One region of the Allosphingosinicella ginsenosidimutans genome, then DNA from elsewhere that is predicted to be linked to it. Evidence: predicted binding sites of a transcription regulator. Region 1 holds the regulator's gene; each other region holds the start of a gene.

Region 1 (7,315 bases):
GATCCCTGCCCTCCTCGTTGCGGAACTGACGGATCGCCTCGATGAAGGGGAGCGATTCGATGTCGCCCACGGTGCCGCCGACCTCGCAGATCAGGAAATCGAGATCGGGGTCCAGATCGGCCCGGATGAAATCCTTGATCGCATTGGTGACGTGCGGAATCACCTGGACGGTCGCGCCGAGATAGTCGCCGCGCCGCTCGCGGCTGATGATGCCCTGATAGATGCGGCCCGACGTGGCGTTGTCGCTCTGTCGCGCCGGAACGCCGGTGAACCGCTCGTAATGACCGAGATCGAGATCGGCCTCGGCGCCGTCGTCGGTTACATAGACCTCGCCGTGCTGATAGGGCGACATCGTGCCCGGATCGACGTTGAGATAGGGATCGAGCTTGCGAAGGCGCACCTTGTAGCCGCGCGCCTGGAGCAAGGCGGCGAGCGATGCCGCCATCAGGCCCTTGCCAAGCGATGAGACCACGCCGCCGGTGATGAAGATGAACCGCGTCATGGGAGTCGAGCCTTAAGAGGACGCGACGGATTCGGGCAAGCGCCGATGCGGGATTTATTTTCCCCGCATCGCCGCCGCGATCACCGATCCGCTTATTGCGCCAGCGGGACCCCGCCGGACTGGTTGCCGGTCGTGACGGGCGCCGGCGTCGGCGCGGTGGCGGGCGCCGTCGCCCCCGGAGCCGGCGCGCCCGGCGTCGGGCCGAGATTGATCGACCGCGAGGGCGACGACGGATTGGGCTGGGCGAGCGAGGCGTCGATCCGGCTGCCGCGATTGGTATTGGCGGCCAGCGCCGCGAGAAGGATCGATAGGATGACGAAGATCGTCGCGCTGATCGATGTCGTGCGGGTCAGGAAGTCGGCGGCGCCGCGCGCCGTCATCAGGCCCGAGGGGCTTCCGCCGGTGAGGCCGCCACCTTCGCTGCGCTGCATCAGGATGACGGTGATCATCACGAGGGCGACCAGCGCCTGGATGACGAGAATGAAGGTGAACAGGCCGGACATCGAGCTCTTTCGGAAAAACGGGTCGCCGGCGATCTAGTCGATCGCCTTCAGGGATTCAACTCGCCGCGGCGGCCTCGATGATCGGCACGAACTGCGCCGCCGTGAGGCTTGCTCCGCCGACCAGCGCGCCATCAACGTTGGCGACCCCGAAGATCGCCGCCGCATTGTCGGCCTTCACCGATCCCCCATAGAGGATGCGGATGCGGTCCCCGAGATCGCCGAAACGCTGGACCAGGGCGGCGCGGATCGCCCCGTGCATCTCGCCGATGTCGGCGGGCGTGGCGACCTTGCCGGTGCCGATCGCCCAGATCGGTTCATAGGCGACGACAAGCTCACCCTCCTCCCACGAATCGGGAAGGGAGCCGGCGAGCTGGCGTTCGACGACAGCGACATGGCCGCGCGCTGCGCGATCGCCCTCGCTCTCGCCCACGCAGACGATGGCCGTGAGGCCGTGGCGAAGCGCCGTTTCCGCCTTGGCGCGGACATCCGCGTCGGATTCATGCTGGTCCGCGCGCCGCTCGGAATGGCCGACGATGACGAGGCGGGCGCCCGCTTCCTTCGCCATCGACGCGGAGACGCAGCCGGTATGGGCGCCGCTTTCGGCGGCATGGCAATCCTGCGCTCCGATGACGAGACCACCCGATCGCGTCACCGCCGGCGCGATCAGGGTGAATGGCGGACAGATCGCGACATCGACCCCGGCGATCTCGCGCGCCGCATCGGCTGTCGCGGCGATCTCCGCCAGGGCGGCGAGATTGCCGTTCATCTTCCAGTTGCCGGCGATGAGCTTGCGGCGCAGATGCATGGTGGATCAGCTCCTTTGCGGCCGCGCCGCCTAGCAGGCGCGCTCTCCCCTGCCAAGCTTGCGGGAGAGTGGCGGCCCCTTTATGACCCCGCGAAACTCGGTCTCGTCAGGACGACATTTCCTTATGGTTTCCTCCGCCAAGCGCCGCACCCGCGCGATCCTCACCGGCATCATCCTGTTCATCTCGCTGCTGGCCATCGTCATCACTGGCTTCGGCACGGGCGGGTTCGGGAGCATCGATTCGCTGATCGCCGGCGGCGGACAGGCGACGGGCACCACGATCGCGACCGTCGACGGGCGCAAGCTGGCGGAACAGAAGCTCACCGACACGATCAACCGGCAATATAACATGGCCCGCCAGCAGCAGCCGGGCCTGACTCTCGCCGCCTTCCTCGGCAACGGCACCTATGAGCAGCTCATCAACCAGCTGATTGTCGGCATGGCGGTGCAGTCGTTCGGGACGGCGCAGGGGCTGACGGTGTCGCAGCGCATGGTCGACCGCGAGATCGTCAATATTCCCGCCTTCCGCGGCGTGACCGGGCAGTTCGACGAAAATGCGATGCGCGCCGCGCTTGCGAGCCAGAACGTGACCGAGGCCGAGCTGCGCGAGGATATCGCCCAGCAGCTGATGCAGCGGCAGCTGCTCGGCCCGATCGCGCTCACCGCGCGGGTGCCCGAGGGCGTCGCTCGCGAATATGCCAATCTCCTGCTCGAACGGCGGGTCGGCTCGATCGGCGTGGTCCCGGCGCAGCTGCTCGTCGCCGGAATCCATCCGACCGAAGCCCAGATCCAGGCCTTTTACCGGGGCCATCGCGACCGCTTCGTCATTCCCGAACGGCGGGTGATCCAATATGCCGTGATCGGTCGTGACCAGATCGCCGCGCAGACCCAGGCCACCGACGCCGAAATCCAGGCCTATTATCGCAGCCATGCCGCCACTTATGCGGCGCACGAGACGCGCAACCTCCAGTCGGTCGTGCTCCCGACCCAGGCGGCGGCCCAGGCCTTCGCGCAGCGCGTCCGCGGCGGCACCAGCTTCGCCGAGGCGGCCCGCGGCGCGGGCTTCGCCGCCAGCGACATCACCTTCAACGGCCAGACCGCGCAGCAGTTCGCGACCGCGACGTCCGCTCAGGTCTCCCAGGCCGCGTTCGCCGCGGCTCAGGGCGGCGTCGTCGGGCCGATCCGCAGCCCGTTCGGATTCCATGTCGTTCGCGTCGATTCGATCCAGCGCTCCGCCGCGCGGCCCATCGAGAGCGTCCGCGCCGAGATCGCATCCGCCATCGCCCAGCAGAAGGCGAACGACGCCTTCACCGCGATCATCAACCGGATCCAGGACCGGATTTCGGACGGAGCCAATCTGAACGAGATCGCGCAGGCCGAGCATCTGCAACTCGTGACGACCCCGCCGCTGACCCAGGCGGGCCAGTCGCCGGACCAGCCGTTCACCGCGCCGGCCGAGCTCCAGCCGCTGCTCCAGCCCGCCTTCGAGATCGACGCCGAGCATCCGGAGCCGGTGATCCAGCCGATCACCGAGAATGAACGTTATGCGCTGCTCGGCATCGAGCGTGCGATCCCCGCCGCGCCACCGCCGCTCGCCCAGATCCACGATCGCGTTCGGGACGCCGCGGCCCAGGACATGGCGCTCCAGCGCTCGCGTCAGATCGCCCAGCAGATTGCCGACGCGATCAACCGCGGCACCGCCCCGGCCCAGGCCTTCGCCCAGGCGCAGCCGGCGATGCCGGCGCCCCGGCCGATCGACATGCGCCGCGCCGATCTGTCACGCGGCGGCCAGCAGATCGCGCCGCCGCTCCTTGCTTTGTTCAGTCTCCCCGAGCGCCGCGCCCAGCTGGTCCCGGCGCCGAACAATGCCGGCTGGTACGTCGTCTATCACCAGCAGCGCACGCCTGGCGACGCAAGCGGCCATCCCGAGATGATCACCGCGACGCGCGCCGAATTCTCGCGGAGCGCGTCCGAGGAGCTCGCCGACCAGTTCGCCCGGGCCATCCAGATGCAGAGCCGGATCAACCGCAACGACCAGGAGATCGCGGCGGTGAAGGCGCGGCTGATCGGCAGCGCGACGGAGTGACCCGATCGATCCTCGTCATCGACAATTACGACAGCTTTACCTGGAACATCGTCCATTATCTGAAGGAGATCGGGGCCGAAGTGCGCGTCGTGCGCAATGACTCCCTGACCCCTGCGGAGACGCTCGCGGCCGGCGACGACGGCATCCTGATCTCCCCCGGGCCCGGCGCGCCGGATGCGGCCGGCATTTCCATCGAACTCGTCCATGCCTGCGCCACGGCACGGCGGCCCTTGCTCGGCATCTGCCTTGGTCTTCAGGCGATTGCCGCGGCGTTCGGCGGACGGATCGAACATGCGCCGGTGCCGATGCACGGCAAGTCATCCGCCATCCATCACGATGGACAGGGCCTGTTCGCCGGCCTCCCCACGCCATTCATGGCGGCGCGCTATCACTCGCTCGTCGTCGGGCGGGCAAGCCTTCCGGCCGCCCTGACGATCAATGCGAAGGCCTCGGACGGGACCATCCAGGGCCTTCGGCACCGCGACCTGCCGCTCCACGGCGTCCAGTTCCACCCCGAAAGCATCGCGAGCGCGCACGGCCACGCGCTGCTGCGGAATTTCCTGGAAAGGCCCTGCTAGGGAGGGCGTCGGGCAAGGACGGCCCGGAGCGCGCACATGCTTGACAGCGCCCGTAACGTTCCATACACGTTCCGCAGATGTTCCATCGGGAGGGACCGGATGCTGACGCGAAAGCAACAGGAACTGCTGCTCTACATCGACGAACGCCTCCATCAGAGCGGCGTGTCCCCCTCGTTCGAGGAGATGAAGGAGGCGCTGGACCTCAAGTCGAAGAGTGGCGTCCACCGGCTGATCTCGGCACTTGAGGAGCGCGGCTTCATCCGGCGCCTGCCCAATCGGGCGCGCGCGCTCGAGGTGCTGAAGGTGCCCGAGGTGCGCGGCGCGGCCAGCGTCTCGGCTGCTCCTCCCACGCCGCCGCGCGCCGCCAATGACGTGCTCGACATCCCACTCCACGGCCGGATCGCGGCCGGCACGCCGATCGAGGCGCTGCAAGGCACGGACACCCTGCCCGTTCCGGCCGCCCTGCTCGGCCCGGGCGAACATTATGCGCTCGAGGTCGCCGGCGATTCGATGGTCGAGCTCGGCATCCTCGACGGGGATTATGCGCTGATCCGCCGCCAGGAGACGGCGCGCGACGGCGAGATCGTGGTCGCGCTGATCGACGATGCCGAGGCGACGCTCAAGACACTGCGCCACGAAGGGCGGATGATCCGCCTCGACCCGGCCAATCGCCAATATGATCCTCAGCGCTATCGGCCGGAGCAGGTCCAGATCCAGGGCCGGCTCGCGGGACTGCTGCGGCGCTATTGACTATGGCCCGTCTGAATTATGTCGAGCTGCCCGTCCGCGCGATCGGCGCGGGCAAGGTCTTCTACGAGACGGCGTTCGGCTGGACCCTGGCCGAGTTCGGGCCGACCTACGCGGCGACGGTGACCGGCGACACCGACATCGGCTTGCAGGGCGATGCCGAGGAGATGACCAAGGCGCCGTTGCCGGTCATCGATGTCGAGAATCTCGATGCTGCCCTGGAAGCCGTGACGAAGGCGGGCGGCGTGATCGTCAGGCCGATCTTCGCCTTTCCCGGTGGCCGGCGCTTCCAGTTCCTCGACCCCAATGGCAATGAGCTCGCCTGCGTCGAGGCGGATCACGGCTGATCACCCTGCGTCGCTCAGCGCGACCCGACCCATGGATGGGCGCCTTCGGCCGCTGCGACGGTCGCGACGCGCGGCGTGGCGCCAAGGGTGATCGCGAGCCCGCCCGTCTGTCGAAGCAGGGTTGCATCCGCCTTGAGCCAGCGAGGTGTGCAGCCGCGCGGCAGGCGACGATCGGCAACGACGATGTCGGCACCGGCGCAGGCCCGGACCATCTCCGCCCAGGGCAAGCGATAGCCGGACCGGGTCGCGACGATCCGCCAGCGGCGATGGCCGCGTGTCAGATCGGCCATGCATAGATCGCTGCTGCACGCAGCATTCGGTAATGTGCCGAGATCGTAATAATCGGGTTCCGCTCCGGACAACTCGGCCAGCAGGTCGCGGACATAATCGCCGGCGCGCGGCCTCAGCAGCGCGAGGCGCCCGGCATCGTCGCGAAGCACGAGGTGGCGCCCGTCGCCGGTGACGATGAGGTCGGGCGCCGGCGTCGCGACCGCCCAGATGGTGCCGGCGGCGACAACGACGAGGCCGAAGGCGCGCCAGCTTGTGCGCCACAGGCAGATCCACAGGCCGCCGGCGACGATCAGCGCGAATGCGGGGCGCGGAATCGTCGGGAGCATCGCGACCGCTCCCGGCAAACTCGCCGTCATGTGCGCCAGCCAGAGGAGCGCCGACAGCGCCTTGCCCGCGAGCCACCAGAATGGCGCGCCCATCCCGACGGCATCGAACAGCAGCGCCAGTGCCTCCAGCGGCATGATGATGAAGGTGGTGAGCGGGATCGCGATCACGTTCGCGCCGGCTCCGTACAGGCCGGTGCGATGAAAGTGAAAGAGCGCGATCGGCGCCAGCGCGGTCTCGACGACCAGGCCGGTAAGCACCAGGCCGAACAGGAAGCGGCCGAGCCGGAGGAGCCGCCCCTCGTCGCGGCGCGCGAGCAGCGCCTGGATGCGCGGATTTTCATGGAGCGCCACGATCGAGGCAATCGCGGCAAAGCTCAGCTGGAAGCTCGCGCCGACCAGCGATTCGGGCCAGAGCAGAAGCACGATCAAGGCCCCGACCGCGAGCAGCCGCAAGGTCAGCGCTTCACGTCCCAGCGCGATCCCCGCGAGGATGAGCAGCGCGGCGACGCAGGAACGGATCGTCGGCACCTCGGCGCCGGTCAGCAGCGTATAGGCGACGCCGGCGATCCCGCCGACGCCCGCCGAGATCGCGACAAGACGGAACCGGAGCGCCAAGGTCGGGCTCAGCGCCAGCAGTTTCAGCGTCAGCAACATGACCGCCCCGACCACGGCGGTGAGATGAAGGCCGCTGACCGACAGGAGGTGCGTAAGCCCGGCCCGCCGCATGGCATCGGCGTCATCGTCGGGGATCGCGCCCTGGTCGCCGGTCGCGAGCGCGGCGGCGATGGCCCCCTCTCCGCCGCCCAATCGGCCGCGGATATGCGCGGAGAGGCGCTGGCGAAGGGCCGAGAGGCCGGCATTCCAGCCGCGCCCGGCCGGCGGCGCCACGACCTCGAGATCGAGCGCGCGCCCCGATCCACCGATCTTCTGGAACCAGGCGGCGCGAGCGAAATCATAGGCGCCAGGCGCGGCCATCGGCGCGGGCGGCATCATCCAGGCGCGCGCGCGGATCGTCGCCCCGGGGACGAGGCCGGAAACCGTGCGTTCCGACGGCACGTTGAGCCGAAGACGGGCCGGGAGGCCTGGGCCGACGGGCGCGACGAGCAATCGCTCAGCGCCATCGCCCGGCA
Region 2 (7,315 bases), 1.6 Mb from region 1:
CGGCAGAAGGAGATGAAGTTGCTTCCGACTTCCCTCATCCTGTTTCATTGGTAGCACCGTCCCCCTCGGCGTTCAGCTTTCGAATGACCATATTCTCGGTGATTGTATATGAATCCAGCGGTGTTGCGAATATCGGTTTGGCGTCCCGAGGATTCGGTTTGACGAATTTTCCGCCACTTTTCCGCTCACGCCCCGCGCTGGAAAAGAGCCGCAGCGAGGTTCTCGGAGCAAATCCTTCGTACTGAAGAAAGCGAACCTTGTCGTCGCAGTTTTCATCCAGAGAAATTGCGTCGCTGTGAAGGTCAAGCGCCAAGCTCTTCGAGTAGGGTTCCACATAGTAGACCGTGCCAACACCCGCGGCCACAATATGTCGGGCGCAATTGTGACAGGGGAAAGTGGTGGTATAGAGAGTAGAGCCGACCGTCGATCCGGTTCCTAGGCGCGCAACGGAGACGATTGCCTCCATTTCTGCATGAACTGAACGTGAGAACTCGATTAGGTTAGCGACTCCTCCTTCCATGGTGTCAGAAATCACAGAAGCTGCATTTTCACCCGCTGCTCCTACAGCGCCGGCAATTTTAACAGCCAGGCCATGCTTATGCTTGTCGTTATGGCATTCGTTATCTTGCCATCTAAAGCAGCGATGATCGGCCGCACCGCCCTCCCCATATAAGCCGCCGCCAAATTTTGGCACGTCGTTGCAGCCAACGCCGAGAAGGTCTCCGACATTGTCGTATATAGCGGCACCAACTTGACGAGAAAGGCAGGCTGACCGGACCGCCGCCGATGCGGCTTCCCAATCGCACATTCTCGGGTGCAAAGACGCTCACCACCCATAACAGGTCACCATAGACCTGCCTGAGGCGGCGCAGTTCAGCGGGATTCTTGAGTGAATCGACAAAATATGCTCGGCGCTGAGGGAGGACGACCCTGGTTCCGTCCACCTCTGCGTACCCTTTCCTCTGGTCGCGCTCGATAGCTATTTTTTCGATAGCTCGGTCAGCAAGGTACTCGTCGCCAAATTTGGTTCTTAGCGCGTTCCCTACCGTTTGGTATCGATCGATCCGTTCCGAGACACTCAACGTGTCGGGGATGTCCAAATCCACTTCGTTAGCGTGCTCTTTTATGATTCTACTGAGAACAATGTGGACAGGGTCATATCCGAACTCGTCCTGAAGCTCTTTCGACATGGCCTCGTAGGTGGTCGTACATCCCGACCCGACCGGTCCCACGAGCGCTATTACAAGCTCCAAACTGATACGATCGTCTATGTCATTGATCTTTGGACGCTCTGATCCGATAGTCCGATCATTAGCCGCAAGTGGTCTGGTCGCCATTTTGTCAGCTTATATGGCGGCATTTGAAATTAAAAGATCGCTTTATAAGACTGTGCCAGCCGTAGACGTTTGGAGAGCATCAGCCGTATTGGTCGCGAATATGGCTGTTATAATACTGCCCTTTGGACGTAGCCGAGAGTAGTCCGTTATAAACGGAAATCGGCACTCCATAGTAGCTATAAAGGCCACTTTCGCTAAACCAGATATCGAGACGTCGAGCGCTATCGTCATACTCGACACGATACATTGCTGACGAATTGACAAGGGGCATAGCCTACTCCGCAGCCACCCCGGCCCGCGTGAACATGTCGTCCCCTTCGCCGCCAGCCTCCGGCGCGTCATTCGCCGCCTTGGCCTGCTGGCGCCGGTCGAAATTGTCCCACACCTCGTTCCAATTCCCCCTGGTCGCGGCCTTGGAATATTCGGTCGCGCGCTGTTCGAAGAAATTGGCGTGCTCGACGCCGTTCAGCAGAGGCGCGAGCCAGGGGAGGGGATGCTCGTCGATCATGTAGATGGGCTGGAAGCCCAATTGCCCCAGGCGCCAGTCGGCGATGTAGCGGATATACTTCTTGATCTCCTTGGGCGTCATGCCGGGGACGGGGCCCATTTCGAAGGCGAGATCGATGAAGGCGTCCTCAAGCCGGACGGTCTTCTGGCAGACGTCGAGAATGTCCTCCTTGACGCTCTTGGTCAGGCAGTCGCGCTCCTTCACGAAGGCGTGGAACAGGCGGGTGATGCCCTCGCAGTGCAGGCTCTCGTCGCGCACGCTCCAGCTCACGATCTGGCCCATGCCCTTCATCTTGTTGAAGCGCGGGAAGTTCATCAGCATCGCGAAGCTGGCGAAGAGCTGAAGCCCCTCGGTGAAGCCGCCGAACATGGCGAGCGTGCGGGCGATGTCCTCGTCCGTGTCGACGCTGAAGGTCGCGAGATAATCGTGCTTGTCCTTCATCTCCTTGTACTGGAGGAAGGCCGAATATTCGCTCTCCGGCATCCCGATCGTGTCGAGCAGGTGGGAGTAAGCGGCGATGTGGACCGTCTCCATGTTGCTGAACGCGGTCAGCATCATCTTGATCTCGGTCGGCTTGAACACGCGGCCATATTTGTCGTGGTAGCAATCCTGCACCTCGACATCCGCCTGGGTGAAGAAGCGGAAGATCTGCGTCAGAAGGTTGCGCTCGTGATCGGTCAGCTTCTGCGCCCAATCGCGGCAATCCTCGCCGAGCGGCACCTCCTCCGGCATCCAGTGGATCTGCTGCTGGCGCTTCCAGAAATCGAACGCCCAGGGATATTCGAACGGCTTGTACTGCTTGCGGGCTTCGAGAAGGGGCATTGGACTACTCCGTGATCCCCTCTCCCGCCGGGAGAGGGAGGGGCCCAGGCAAAGCCTGGGAGGGTGAGGGTGATTGGCGGGCGGAGGGTTGGTCGCTCCCGCCGCTTCGCGGCTCCCTCCCTCTCCCAATGGGAGAGGGATTGTGTCCTTGCGTCCTCATCGCTCGCGGACCCTGACGATGCGGTCGCGGTAGACGACGTGGCTCTTCCGCGCGCCGACGCCGAAGACGACGATGCCGAGGAAATAGCCGAAATCGTACCAGCCGCCATTGTTGGGCACCGCGTAGATCGCGACGTCGGGCATGAAGAGGCTGAGCACCCAGGCGACCGGGAAGATGAAGCCGTGCCACAGCCCCAGAAGGAAGCCCGGCGCGGCCGGCTGGACCGCGTCGGCGCGCTGCACCGCGCAGGCGGCAAGGCCGGCGAGCGATGCGATCGCAAGGAGCGCGCGGGCCCTAGCCATGGCTGAGATGGATATAGCCGAGGGCGTCGGCGGCGATGACCGCGCCGCCGATCAGGAACAGGACGCCCGCCTGCCGGCGCTGGCCGAAGCCGCGGCTGCCGCGATCGAGGACAAGGATGACGAGACCGACGGCGGCGAAGACGGCGCCGAGGAGGAGCTTCACATTCTGATCCAGGTGCATCCGTCTCTCCTTTCCCCGACATGGCGGGCCGGGCCGCGCTCACCCGGCCGTGTCGCGATCCCCCTCTCCCGCCGCGGGAGAGGCGCCGTTACTGGCACGCAAGGCACTCGTCATAATCGGTGCTCTCGACGTTGATCTCGCGCAGCTCGGGCGTGTTGTCGGCCTCGACGCCGCCAGCGAAACCGGCGCGCTGCACGCTCTTCGAGCGCAGATAATAGAGCGATTTGATGCCGAGCTCCCACGCACGATAATGGAGCATCAGGAGGTCCCACTTGTCGACGTCGGCCGGGATGAACAGGTTCAGCGACTGGGCCTGGTCGATATAAGGCGTGCGATCGGCGGCGAGCTCGAGCAGCCAGCGCTGGTCGATCTCGAAGCTGGTCTTGAACGTGTCCTTCTCGTCCTGGGTCAGGAAATCGAGATGCTGGACGCTGCCCCCGCGCTCCAGGATCGAGTTCCACACGCTGTCGCTGTTCTTGGACTTCTCCTTGAGCAGCGCCTCCAGGTGCGGGTTGCGGATCGACCAGCTGCCCGACAGCGTCTTGTGGGTGTAGATATTGGCCGGGATCGGCTCGATGCAGGCCGAGGTGCCGCCGCAGATGATGCTGATCGACGCGGTCGGCGCGATCGCCATCTTGCAGGAAAAGCGCTCCATCACGCCTTGGTCGGCGGCGTCGGGGCAGGGCCCCCGCTCGTGCGCGAGCATCATCGATGCCTCGTCCACCTGGGCGCGGATGTGGCGGAAGATCTTGAGGTTCCAGCTCTTCGCCATCGCGCCCTCGAACGGAAGGCCGCGCGCCTGGAGGAAGGAGTGGAAGCCCATCACGCCAAGGCCCACGCTGCGCTCGCGCGCGGCGCTATATTTGGCGCGCGCCATCTCGTCGGGCGCACGATCGATATAGTCGGTCAGCACATTGTCGAGGAAGCGCATGACGTCCTCGATGAAGCGCTTGTCGCCGTTCCACTCGTCCCACGTCTCGAGGTTGAGCGAGGACAGGCAGCACACCGCGGTGCGGTCCTTGCCATGCTGATCGCGGCCCGTCGGCAGCGTGATTTCCGAGCACAGGTTCGAGGTCGAGACCTTGAGGCCGACGTCGCGCTGATGCTTGGGCATCGAGCGATTCACCTGGTCGATGAAGATGATATAGGGCTCGCCGGTCGCGAGGCGGGTCTCGACCAGCTTCTGGAAGAGCGCCCGGGCATCGACGGTGCCGCGCGCCGATCCGTCCTTGGGCGACTGCAGCGTCCACTCGGCGCCGTCGCGCACCGCCTCCATGAAGGCGTCGGAGACGAGGACGCCGTGGTGGAGGTTCAGCGCCTTGCGGTTGAAGTCGCCGGACGGCTTCCTGATCTCCAGGAACTCCTCGATCTCCGGATGCGAGATATCGAGATAGCAGGCAGCCGATCCGCGCCGCAGCGAGCCTTGCGAGATTGCCAGCGTCAGCGAATCCATCACCCGCACGAAGGGAATGATGCCGCTCGTCTTGCCGTTGAGGCCGACCGCCTCGCCGATGCCGCGGACATTCCCCCAATAGGTGCCGATGCCGCCGCCGCGCGCGGCGAGCCAGACATTCTCGTTCCAGGTGCCGACAATCCCCTCGAGGCTGTCCGAGACCGAATTGAGGTAGCAGGAAATGGGCAGGCCGCGACCGGTGCCGCCGTTCGACAGGACCGGCGTCGCCGGCATGAACCACAATTTCGAGATATAGTCGTAGAGCCGCTGGGCATGGTCCGCATCATCGGCATAGGCCGAAGCGACGCGGGCGAAGAGATCCTGGAACCGCTCGCCGGGGAGCAGGTAGCGGTCCTGCAGCGTATCCTTGCCGAAATCGGTGAGCAGCGAATCGCGGCCATGGTCGATCTCGATCGCGAACGCGCGCGGCGCGACCGATTTCGAATCGATCGCGGCCTCGCTCTTGCGGGCCTTCTTCACGGGCGTTTCCAGAATCGTCGCCACGTCGCTCGCGCTCACTTCGCTGCTGCCGGACAAGTCCATAGCTTACCTCATGTTCCCCATGCGTTCCAGCGGAACGTCCGCTCATCCTAGGCGCATTTTCGGGGAATACATGGCCTAAATCGGGTTCTTCCCCGATATCCACAAGGGCCGCGCGAGCCCTTCGCCGGCAACAACCGGCGTCGGGCGCTCTCCACAACCCTTAGTGCTCCCCCTATCGAGCGCCACTAGCCATAGTGTTTGAAATGGGAATCTGGCGCAAGAGGGTAAATCGCCGTTAACCCTGATAAAAGCGCGACTTTGGCGGTTTCGCAGAGGTCGTTGCGGGTGCGAAATTATCCTGCGGGCGAGGCGCGCGCATCGCCGGCCAAGGCGGCGGCAGATCAATGCGCGTGGCCCCTCTCAGCCGTCATCCTCATCCGGCCGCGGCAGCAGCCAGCTCGCGATCAGCACGGGCAGCAGGCGGGCGGCGGCGATGAAAGAGAGGCCAAGGAAGACCCACTCGGCCGGTCCGGCCGGGGCCCAGGCGCGACCGAAAACCGGTGCGAGCCCGAGATAGAAGCAGCCGGCCGTCGTCGAAAGGGTCATGATCGTGCCGGCGATGCAGCCGGCTCTGGCGCGGACCGCCATCTCGCGCTCGTCCAGCGCGCCATCGGCGTCCGGGATCAGCCGCGGCCCGAAATACGGGACGACCTGCGCCGCGCCGAATGCGAAGTAGAACAGCGCGGCCCCGACCAGTCCGACGCGCCAGTCCCAATGGCTGCGGCTGCCCGCGACATAGAGCGCGTAACCCGCCGCAAGCGCCGCGAGCGCGACCAGCGGCCACCAGCGAAGGCTGCGCGCGCGCGGGCGGCCATGAATGGTCAGCGAATCGAGGCGCGTCGCGTGGACGAACCGGTCGAGCGAGGCGGGGACGTCCATCATCTTTCTCCGGTGAAGCGAAGCGCGTCGGCGATCGGGGGGAAGGGGCGAAGCGAGAAGATCGATTCGACGGGCACGTCGAAATGCGCCGCGATCTTCAAGGCGAGTTCGAGGCTCGGCTTGTAGTCGCCGCGCTCCAGGTAGCCGATTGTCTGCGGGTTCACGCCGACCGCCTCGGCCAAGGCGCGGCGCGAGAGGCCGCGATCGGCCCGAAGCAGCGCGATTCGGTTATCCATGTGCATGGACTAGATGATTTATTGTGTTTACACAATGGTCCGTTTGGCAGGCGCAAGTGCTTCATAGGCCGCCTGGAGGCGAGCGAGGACCGATGGCTTCCCGCTCGGCGGCTGGCCGAGATGGGCGGTCCGCAGCTCGTCCATGAAATCGGCCCACAGCGCCGGCCCGCCTTCCTCGAGCAGTTGCGCCCGGATCGAGAGTTCCGGCGTCACCGGCAGGTGGCGCCGTCCCCAGGCGCCCATCTGGACGAGCAGCGGCACCAGCTGGATCGCCCTTTCGGTGAGGCTGTAGCGCGCCTTCTGCTTGTGATCGGGATCGTCCGCCCGGGTGAGCAGGCCGAGCGCGACCAGCCGCTTCAGCCGGTCCGCGAGGATGTTCGAGGCGATCTTTTCCTCCGATTCGCGGTGCAGGACCCGGAAATAGCGGCGGTCGCCGAACATGATGTCGCGGATGACGATCAGGCTCCAGCGATCGCCAAGCACTTCGAGCGTCAGGTTGATCGGGCAGCCGGAGCGCAGATCGGTCATGGGCGACACCCCATTCAAAAACCGCTTGCAATTTAATAGCGGTCTGCCTATCCGACAAGCGGTTGCAAATCAAAAGCGGTTGTGGAGGATGAAATGAAGGTGCGTGTTTCGGCGTTCAGCCTGTCCATCGACGGATTCGTGGCCGGCTCCGATCAAAGCCTCGCCGATCCGCTCGGCAAGGGCGGGGAGGCGCTCCACGAATGGATGTTCCACACCCCCACCTTTCGCGCGATGTTCGGCGAGGAGGGCGGCGACGACGGGATCGACGAGCGCTTCGCGGCCCGGAGCATGGCCAATGTCGGCGCCTGGATCCTGGGGCGCAACATGTTCGGGCCGGTGCGCGGTCCCTGGCCCGACGACGCGTGG
Region 3 (7,315 bases), 1.9 Mb from region 1:
TTGGGGCTGGATCGGGAAAAGTACCTCGCGGGGAGCCCTAAGCCCGCCCAAGCTGAATTCGATGAGCTATTTTCTGATCACCAAGGCTATAGGGCGTACTTTGACTTCATTGAGGAAATTCCTGGTGCGGTGCCCGTGCTCCAGGCAACCACCAACGCCGACCAGTTGCTTCTTCAACTGGGGCGGGCGGAGGAGCTGGATCGCGGCCTGATTGTGCACCAGCAACGCGGGACAATGATCCCAATCACTCAGTCCGTAATAAGCCTACCCCCATTGCCACATGACACTATCTTTGTGGTGGATGCGGCTTGGTCCCGGGACGCGCTGCAAATGCAGGCTTGGGCGCTACCGGTAGCTCAAAACGTAGTGGCGCAGTTGCCTGATGCCGAGATCGTGGTGGCTTCAAGTTCATTCCCCGACAGCTTCGGACACATAATCGGGGATATGGAGGAACAGGCATTTGAGGGCCAGATATACGGGTCGGTCCGGCTGAATTTGCAAAGTGCAAATCTCACGCTCGGGGATTGGGGCAGCACCCGACCGTCGCAATCTGGAGGGGGCGGAAAAATCCCGTCTCGGATCGACATCCCGAGGCCGAACTCGTGGCAAATTTTCCGTGCCGATCCGGACGGCGACTATGGCTTTCTTGAGGTGGCTCAAGAGGCTACGACTCACCCCTGCTTCGCGGCCGTACCCGATTGTTGGGGTAAATTGCAGGTGGGTGCGACAGATGGAAATGGCGCCGGCATCACAGGCGTCAAGATGAACACCTCTTGCCGTATAAACATGCACATGACCATCAAATCAGGGGCATCCCACGGGATTGAGCAGGACGAACAGCCCTACCAAGACTAGAGCCTCCAACACCCTCGACCCGGCCTCAATCTACTCCGCCCCCTCCCGCTCCCGCTTAGGAGCCTTCGCCCGTGCCTTCCCGAGCTTGATCGCCGGCCCTGATTCCACCCGCTCCGACCGCGCCAGAATGTCCTTCAGATACTGCCCCGTATAAGAGCGCGTCTCCGCCGCCACATCCTCGGGCGTCCCTTCCGCCACGATCTCCCCGCCTTTGTCTCCGCCTTCAGGCCCAAGATCGATGATCCAGTCGGCGGTCTTGATGACTTCCAGGTTGTGCTCGATCACCACCACGGTGTTGCCCTGCTCCACCAGCGCGTGGAGGACCTCCAGGAGTTTCCGCACATCCTCGAAATGCAGGCCGGTGGTGGGCTCGTCGAGGATGTAGAGGGTCTGGCCGGTGGCGCGGCGGGAGAGTTCCTTGGCGAGCTTGACGCGCTGGGCCTCGCCGCCGCTCAGGGTGGTCGCCTGCTGGCCGACCTTGATATAGCCGAGGCCCACTTCCGCCAGCATCGCCATCTTGTCGCGGATCGGCGGGACGGCCTTGAAGAACTCGACCGCGTCCTCGACCGTCATGTCGAGCACGTCGGCGATGCTCCTGCCCTTGAACTTCACCTCCAGCGTCTCGCGGTTGTAGCGCTGGCCGTGGCAGACGTCGCAGGTGACATAGACGTCGGGCAGGAAGTGCATCTCGATCTTGATCAGGCCGTCGCCGCTGCACGCCTCGCAGCGGCCGCCCTTGACGTTGAACGAGAAGCGGCCGGGCTTGTAGCCGCGCGCCTGCGCCTCCGGCAGGCCGGCGAACCAGTCGCGGATATTGGTGAAGGCGCCGGTATAGGTGGCCGGGTTGGACCGCGGGGTGCGGCCGATCGGCGACTGATCGATGTCGATCACCTTGTCGAGATATTGCAGGCCGTCGATCTTCTCATATCGGCCGGCGGTGAGGCGGGCGCCGTTGAGGTGGCGCGCGGCCGCGGCATAGAGCGTGTCGATCGTGAAGCTCGACTTGCCGGAGCCCGACACGCCGGTGATGCAGGTGAAGGTGCCGAGCGGGATCGAGGCGGTCACGCTCTTGAGGTTGTTCGCGGTGGCGCCGGCGAGGGTGAGCTTCTTTCCCGTCCCCTTGCGGCGCCTTTCGGGGAGCGGCACGGCGCGGCGGCCGGTGAGATAATCGGCGGTCAGACTGTCCTTGCTGGCGAGCACGTCCGCCAGCGTTCCGGCCGCGACGACGCTGCCGCCATGGACGCCGGCGCCGGGGCCCATGTCGATGACATAATCGGCCTGGCGGATCGCATCCTCGTCATGCTCGACGACGAGCACGGTGTTGCCGAGATCGCGCAGGCGCTTGAGGGTGACGAGCAGGCGATCATTGTCGCGCTGGTGGAGGCCGATCGAGGGCTCGTCGAGGACGTAGAGCACGCCGGAAAGGCCCGAGCCGATCTGGCTCGCGAGGCGGATGCGCTGCGATTCGCCGCCCGAGAGCGTGCCCGAGGTGCGATCGAGGTTGAGATAATCGAGCCCGACATTGTTGAGGAAGCCCAGGCGCTCGTTGATCTCCTTCAGGATCGCGCGAGCGATCTCGTTCTGGGTATCGGTCAGCTTCTCGTGCAGCGTCTCGAACCATTCGAGCGCATGGCGGACCGAGCGGGCGGTCGCCTGGCTGATATGCTCGCCGGCGATCTTCACGGCCAGCGGCTCGGGCCTGAGGCGCGCGCCGTGGCAGACCTCGCAGGGCTGCGGCGTCTGATATTTGGCGAGCTCCTCGCGCATCCACGCGCTCTCGGTCTGGAGCAGGCGGCGGTTGAGGTTGGCGATGACCCCGTCGAACGGCTTCACCACCTCATAGGATTTGCGCCCGTCGATGAAGCGCAGCGTGACGGGGCGGCCGTGCGTGCCGTTGAGGATGATGTCGTGGATCTCCGCCGGGAGATCCTTCCACGGCGTCTCCATGCTGAAATCGAATTCGCGCGCGAGGCTGCCCAGCACCTGCATGTAATAAGGGCTGGGCGGGTTGGAGCGCGCCCAGGGCACGATCGCGCCCTTCTTGATGCTGAGATGCTCGTTGGGGACGATGAGTTCGGGATCGAAGAGCTGCTTTTCGCCAAGCCCGTCGCAGCCGGGGCAGGCGCCCTGCGGCGCGTTGAAGCTGAACAGCCTGGGCTCGATCTCCGCTATGGTGAAGCCGGAGACGGGGCAGGCGAATTTCTCGGAAAAGGTGATGCGGCCCGGCGGCGCGTGGGTCGCGAGCACATTGCGTTCGGAGGCTTCCTCCAGCGCTTCTGCGACCCCGGTGCGCTCGGCGCCGGGCGGGTCCTTCGGCGCCGGATCGGCCGGGTCGAGATAGACGAGGCCGTCGGCGAGCTTCAGCGCGGTTTCGAGCGAGTCCGCGAGGCGGGTCTCGATGCCTTCGCGCACGACGAGGCGATCGACCACCACCTCGATGTCATGCTTGTATTTCTTGTCGAGCGCGGGAGCCTCGTCGATGTCATGGAAGACGCCGTCGATGCGTACGCGGGTGAAGCCCGCCTTCTGCCATTCGGCGAGCTCCTTGCGATACTCGCCCTTGCGCCCCCGGACGACCGGGGCGAGCAGGTAGAGGCGCGTGCCTTCGGGGAGCGCCATGGTGCGATCGACCATCTGGCTGACGGTCTGCGCGGCGATCGGCTCGCCGGTGGCGGGCGAATAGGGGATGCCGACGCGCGCCCAGAGCAGGCGCATGTAATCGTAGATTTCGGTGACGGTCGCGACGGTCGAGCGCGGGTTGCGGCTCGTCGTCTTCTGCTCGATCGAGATGGCGGGGGAGAGGCCCTCGATATGATCGACGTCGGGCTTCTGCATCATCTCGAGGAACTGGCGCGCATAAGCGGAGAGCGACTCGACATAGCGCCGCTGCCCCTCGGCATAGATGGTGTCGAAGGCGAGGCTGGATTTGCCCGAGCCCGAAAGGCCCGTGATGACGGTCAGCGTCTCGCGCGGGATATCGACATCGACGTCCTTGAGATTGTGTTCGCGCGCGCCGCGGACGGAGAGATGAGTCAGCATAAGGGGCTGTCGTTCCAGATTTGTTCTAGCGATAATGGAGCGGGTCCGGGGCGTCAACGCGGACCCGCTGGAGATGGGGCCGCGGGCGCGATAAGGCAAGGCGGACGGCTGGGAGACGGGCGATGTGGTGGCTTGCGGCGATGCTGGTTCCGGCGGCGCCCGCCGTCGAGGCGGACCGGGCGGGAAACCATCTCGTCTCCTTCGCGGCGGTGGGGGAAGCTGGCGCCGATGCGCGCCATTGCACGCCCGACCGGCGTTGGTGCGCGCGGCTGCGCGCCGGCGGCGACAATGGCGGCTGGACGCTGGAGGTGACCGGCCCCGGCGCCGCTCCCACCCGCACGCTCGACCAGCCGGCGGACGAGGACGCGAGCGATTTCGCGATCCGCGACCATGCGGTGGAGCAGGCGGATGGCGCGCTGCTGATCGGAATCGAGTGGCGGCGCAGCGCGGGCTATTCGGGCGGCGGCGCGTCGGCGACGACGATGCAGCTCGTCCGCGTCGAACCCTCGGGCGATCCGGCACCGATGCTGGAGGTGCCGATCGCCGCGAGCAAGGACATCCGGGCCTGCTTCGGCGATCGCGACCGGCGCGCACGCCGCGACGCCTGCGCGGATCAGTATGAATTCTCGGCGACGCTGGCGCTCGATCCCGACACGACGAGCGGCCCGCCCCGCTTCATCCTGACGACGAACGCGCGGACCTATCCCGGGCGCCGGACCCTCGATTCCGATTCCACGACTGCGCCGCCGCTGAGGGCGCGCGATCTCGCCTGGTGGCGCGATCCCGCCTGTTCCTTTCGCCGCGTCTTCAGGTTCGACGCGGCGGCCGAGGGCTATATCGCCGACGCGCCACTGCCGGAATGCGCCGACTATCTCGAACCCTGAGGGTCAGCGCGTGCGGTGCAGGCTCGCCGACTGGATGTGCCAGCGCAGCTCCTCCGGCGTCGCGCCGGGGACATCGTTGACGCGCCGCATCAGATAGGCGCCCGCGAAATGCTGCACCGTCCCGTCGTCGAGCTCGGCCTCGACGGTGACCGGGACCGAAACGTAGGAGGACCCGGCGGCGCCCTCCGGATCGACGGGGGCGCCGGGCGTCACGCGCGTCGACCGGGTGTGGGCGAAGCCGGCGGCGAAAGCGGCCTGGCTCTTGCCGCTCGCCCGGCCTTCGTCCCTCCATTGCGCATAAGCGGTCGCATAGTCACGCGCGGCAAGGGCGCGATAATAGAGGCGCACGACCTCGACGGCAGCGGCCGCGCTTGCCTTGCCCTCGCCGGGATCGGAGGCCGCGGGCGGCCGCGGCGGCGCATCGACGGGAGGCGCCGCCGGCCGGGGAACGCTGTCGGTCGCCGGCGCCGCAGCCAGGTTGCCGTGCGTGGCGGCGGGCCCGCAGGCGGCGATCGCAAGCGGCAGGAGCGGCGGCAGCAGGTTCGGCCATCGGGTCATCACAATCCTTCCAGTCGCATCGAACCTGCCGCAAGACGAGCCGCGCGCGAAAGCGTTCCGCCGTGCGGATCGTCGTGGGTTCGAACCCGTTCAGCTTTTTATTCCCCAAGATGAACGATGCGCGCAGGGCCTGTTCATTCCATTTGCAACACTCTTGGTCCGATGGCGTTGATCGCTCGAAGGAATTTGCTCATGCGCATGATATTCACCCTGAAGCTCACCACGGCGCTCGGCCTGCTGGCGCTCACGGCCTGCCAGCAGCCGCAGGACAATGGCGCCGGGCTGGACAACCAGGCCCTGGCCGAGGGCGCGGCCCTGCCGCCTCTGGAGAACGAAACCGCGGACGCGGTCGCGCCCGGCGCGGATGCGCTGCCGGCGGCGGCGCCGATCGCCTATCAGGCGGCGCCGGCGACGGCCGCCGGCTATGCCCCGATCGCCCGCGCGGACACGCTCCTTGAGACGATCGGCGATGCGCCGCCCGATTATGTCTTCGATTATGACGGCGTCGCGCCCTATGGCTGGCAGACGGCGGACGATTATCGCGTCTATGCCGAGCCGATCGACGACGGTTATCGCTATTATTATTACGCGCCCGATGCCGACGCGCCATTCCTGGTCCGCGATCCCGGCTACAGCTACGGCTATGAAGGCGGGCGGCTGATCGCCGTCTACGATTCAGGCGGCCGCTATATCTCCGGCGATGCGGCACGGCGCCGGGCCGCGGTGGCCTCGCGTTATTATGCGCGGGCCCGCGCCCTGCGCGCGGCCTCGGCCCGCGACAATCGCCACGCGATCGAGGCGTCACGCTGGGCGCGCCAGCAGCGTCGGGTGGCCGACGCGCGGCGGGATTGGGATCGTGCCCGCGCGAGGCAGGTCGAATGGCAGGCGGCGCAGGCGCGGCAGCGCGCGGATGCGGCCGAACAGGCCCGCCGGAACGAGGAGCGCCGCGCCCGCGCGGAGGCGGCGCAGCGGTTCCAGCAATGGCGCCAGAACAGCTTCCGCGGGGCGCCGCCGCGCCTTTACGAGCCGAACAGCTCGCGGGCGGCCCGCGCGCTCGCCGAGCGCGAGGATGCGGCGCGTCGGGCCTCGGCCCAGCGCCGCGCGGAGGCGCAGCGCCGTCAGGCCGACGAGCGCGCGCGCCGCGGCCAGCAGGCGCGGGACCATGATGCCCGGCAGCAGGCCGAGCGTCAGCGCGATGCCCGTCAGCGCGATGCTCAGCAACAGCGCCAGGCGCAGCAGCGGGACGCGCAGCGTGAGGCGCAGCAACGCCAGGCTCAGCAGCGTGAGGCTCAGCAACGCCAGGCTGAACAAAGACAAGCGCAGCAGCGCGAGGCCCAACAGCGGCAGGCACACCAGCGCGAGGCCCAGCGTCAGGCCCAGCAGCGCGAGGCCCAGCAGCGGCAGGCGCACCAGCGCGAGGCCCAACAGCGTCAGGCGCACCAGCGCGAGGCCCAGCAGCGGCAGGCGCAGCAGCGCGAGGCCCAGCGTCAGGCCCAGCAGCGCGAGGCCCAGCAGCGGCAGGCACGCCAGCGCGCCGAGCAGGCCCAGGCGCGCCAGCGTGCCGCCCAGGCTCAGGCCCGCCAGCATGCGGAGCAGGCTCAGGCCCAGGCGCGGCAGCGCGCGGCCCAGGCCCGCCAGCAGGCGGCGCGGCCGCAACGGCAGCAGCCGCAGCCTCAGGGCCACGCCCGCCATGCCGCGCCGGCCAACAGCCAGGAGGCGCAGGAGCGTCGGCGGCCGAATTGAGCCGGGCCCGCTCTCGACAGCGGGCGCTCTCCTCCTCTAGTCGGGGGCATCTTCCACCAAAGGATGCCCCCACATGCGCCCGACTGCCGCTCTCGCTCTCGCTCTCGCCCTTGCCGCCTCGTACGCAATGACGATCCCGGCGGCGGCGCGGGCGGATGAGGTGGCGCCGATCCTGACCGGCGCGGACGCGCTCGACAATTCCACCTTCGCCCGGCCGCAGGTGGCGCGCGTCACCC

The links. Region 1 encodes LexA, which represses DNA repair genes until DNA is damaged. Its sites were predicted from a motif close to GTTCCNCNCTTGTTCT; they were not measured.
Region 2: FRZ32_RS05480 (ribonucleoside-diphosphate reductase subunit alpha) is a predicted target of LexA. The motif match lies at 5,319-5,334, and genes of this name have one in related genera.
Region 3: uvrA (excinuclease ABC subunit UvrA) is a predicted target of LexA. The motif match lies at 3,906-3,921, and genes of this name have one in related genera.

Annotation. Positions count from the first base shown of each region.
Region 1 covers NZ_VOQQ01000001.1:2,708,986-2,716,300, reverse strand. Annotated here, with positions in the region: gene FRZ32_RS13520 (CTP synthase) at 1-502, opposite strand, end outside; gene secG (preprotein translocase subunit SecG) at 595-996, opposite strand; gene tpiA (triose-phosphate isomerase) at 1,061-1,810, opposite strand; gene FRZ32_RS13505 (peptidyl-prolyl cis-trans isomerase) at 1,935-3,896, shown strand; gene FRZ32_RS13500 (anthranilate synthase component II) at 3,893-4,474, shown strand; gene lexA (transcriptional repressor LexA) at 4,574-5,224, shown strand; gene FRZ32_RS13490 (VOC family protein) at 5,227-5,568, shown strand; gene FRZ32_RS13485 (ComEC/Rec2 family competence protein) at 5,583-7,315, opposite strand, start outside.
Region 2 covers NZ_VOQQ01000001.1:1,105,218-1,112,532, reverse strand. Annotated here, with positions in the region: gene FRZ32_RS05505 (deaminase) at 35-808, opposite strand; gene FRZ32_RS15740 (KTSC domain-containing protein) at 1,417-1,584, opposite strand; gene FRZ32_RS05495 (ribonucleotide-diphosphate reductase subunit beta) at 1,612-2,667, opposite strand; gene FRZ32_RS05490 (hypothetical protein) at 2,824-3,129, opposite strand; gene FRZ32_RS05485 (hypothetical protein) at 3,122-3,310, opposite strand; gene FRZ32_RS05480 (ribonucleoside-diphosphate reductase subunit alpha) at 3,399-5,306, opposite strand; gene FRZ32_RS05475 (hypothetical protein) at 5,667-6,185, opposite strand; gene FRZ32_RS05470 (helix-turn-helix transcriptional regulator) at 6,185-6,421, opposite strand; gene FRZ32_RS05465 (winged helix-turn-helix transcriptional regulator) at 6,449-6,949, opposite strand; gene FRZ32_RS05460 (dihydrofolate reductase family protein) at 7,043-7,315, shown strand, end outside.
Region 3 covers NZ_VOQQ01000001.1:825,072-832,386, reverse strand. Annotated here, with positions in the region: gene FRZ32_RS04085 (beta family protein) at 1-855, shown strand, start outside; gene uvrA (excinuclease ABC subunit UvrA) at 886-3,894, opposite strand; gene FRZ32_RS04075 (hypothetical protein) at 4,017-4,778, shown strand; gene FRZ32_RS04070 (hypothetical protein) at 4,782-5,336, opposite strand; gene FRZ32_RS04065 (hypothetical protein) at 5,529-7,079, shown strand; gene FRZ32_RS04060 (M1 family metallopeptidase) at 7,153-7,315, shown strand, end outside.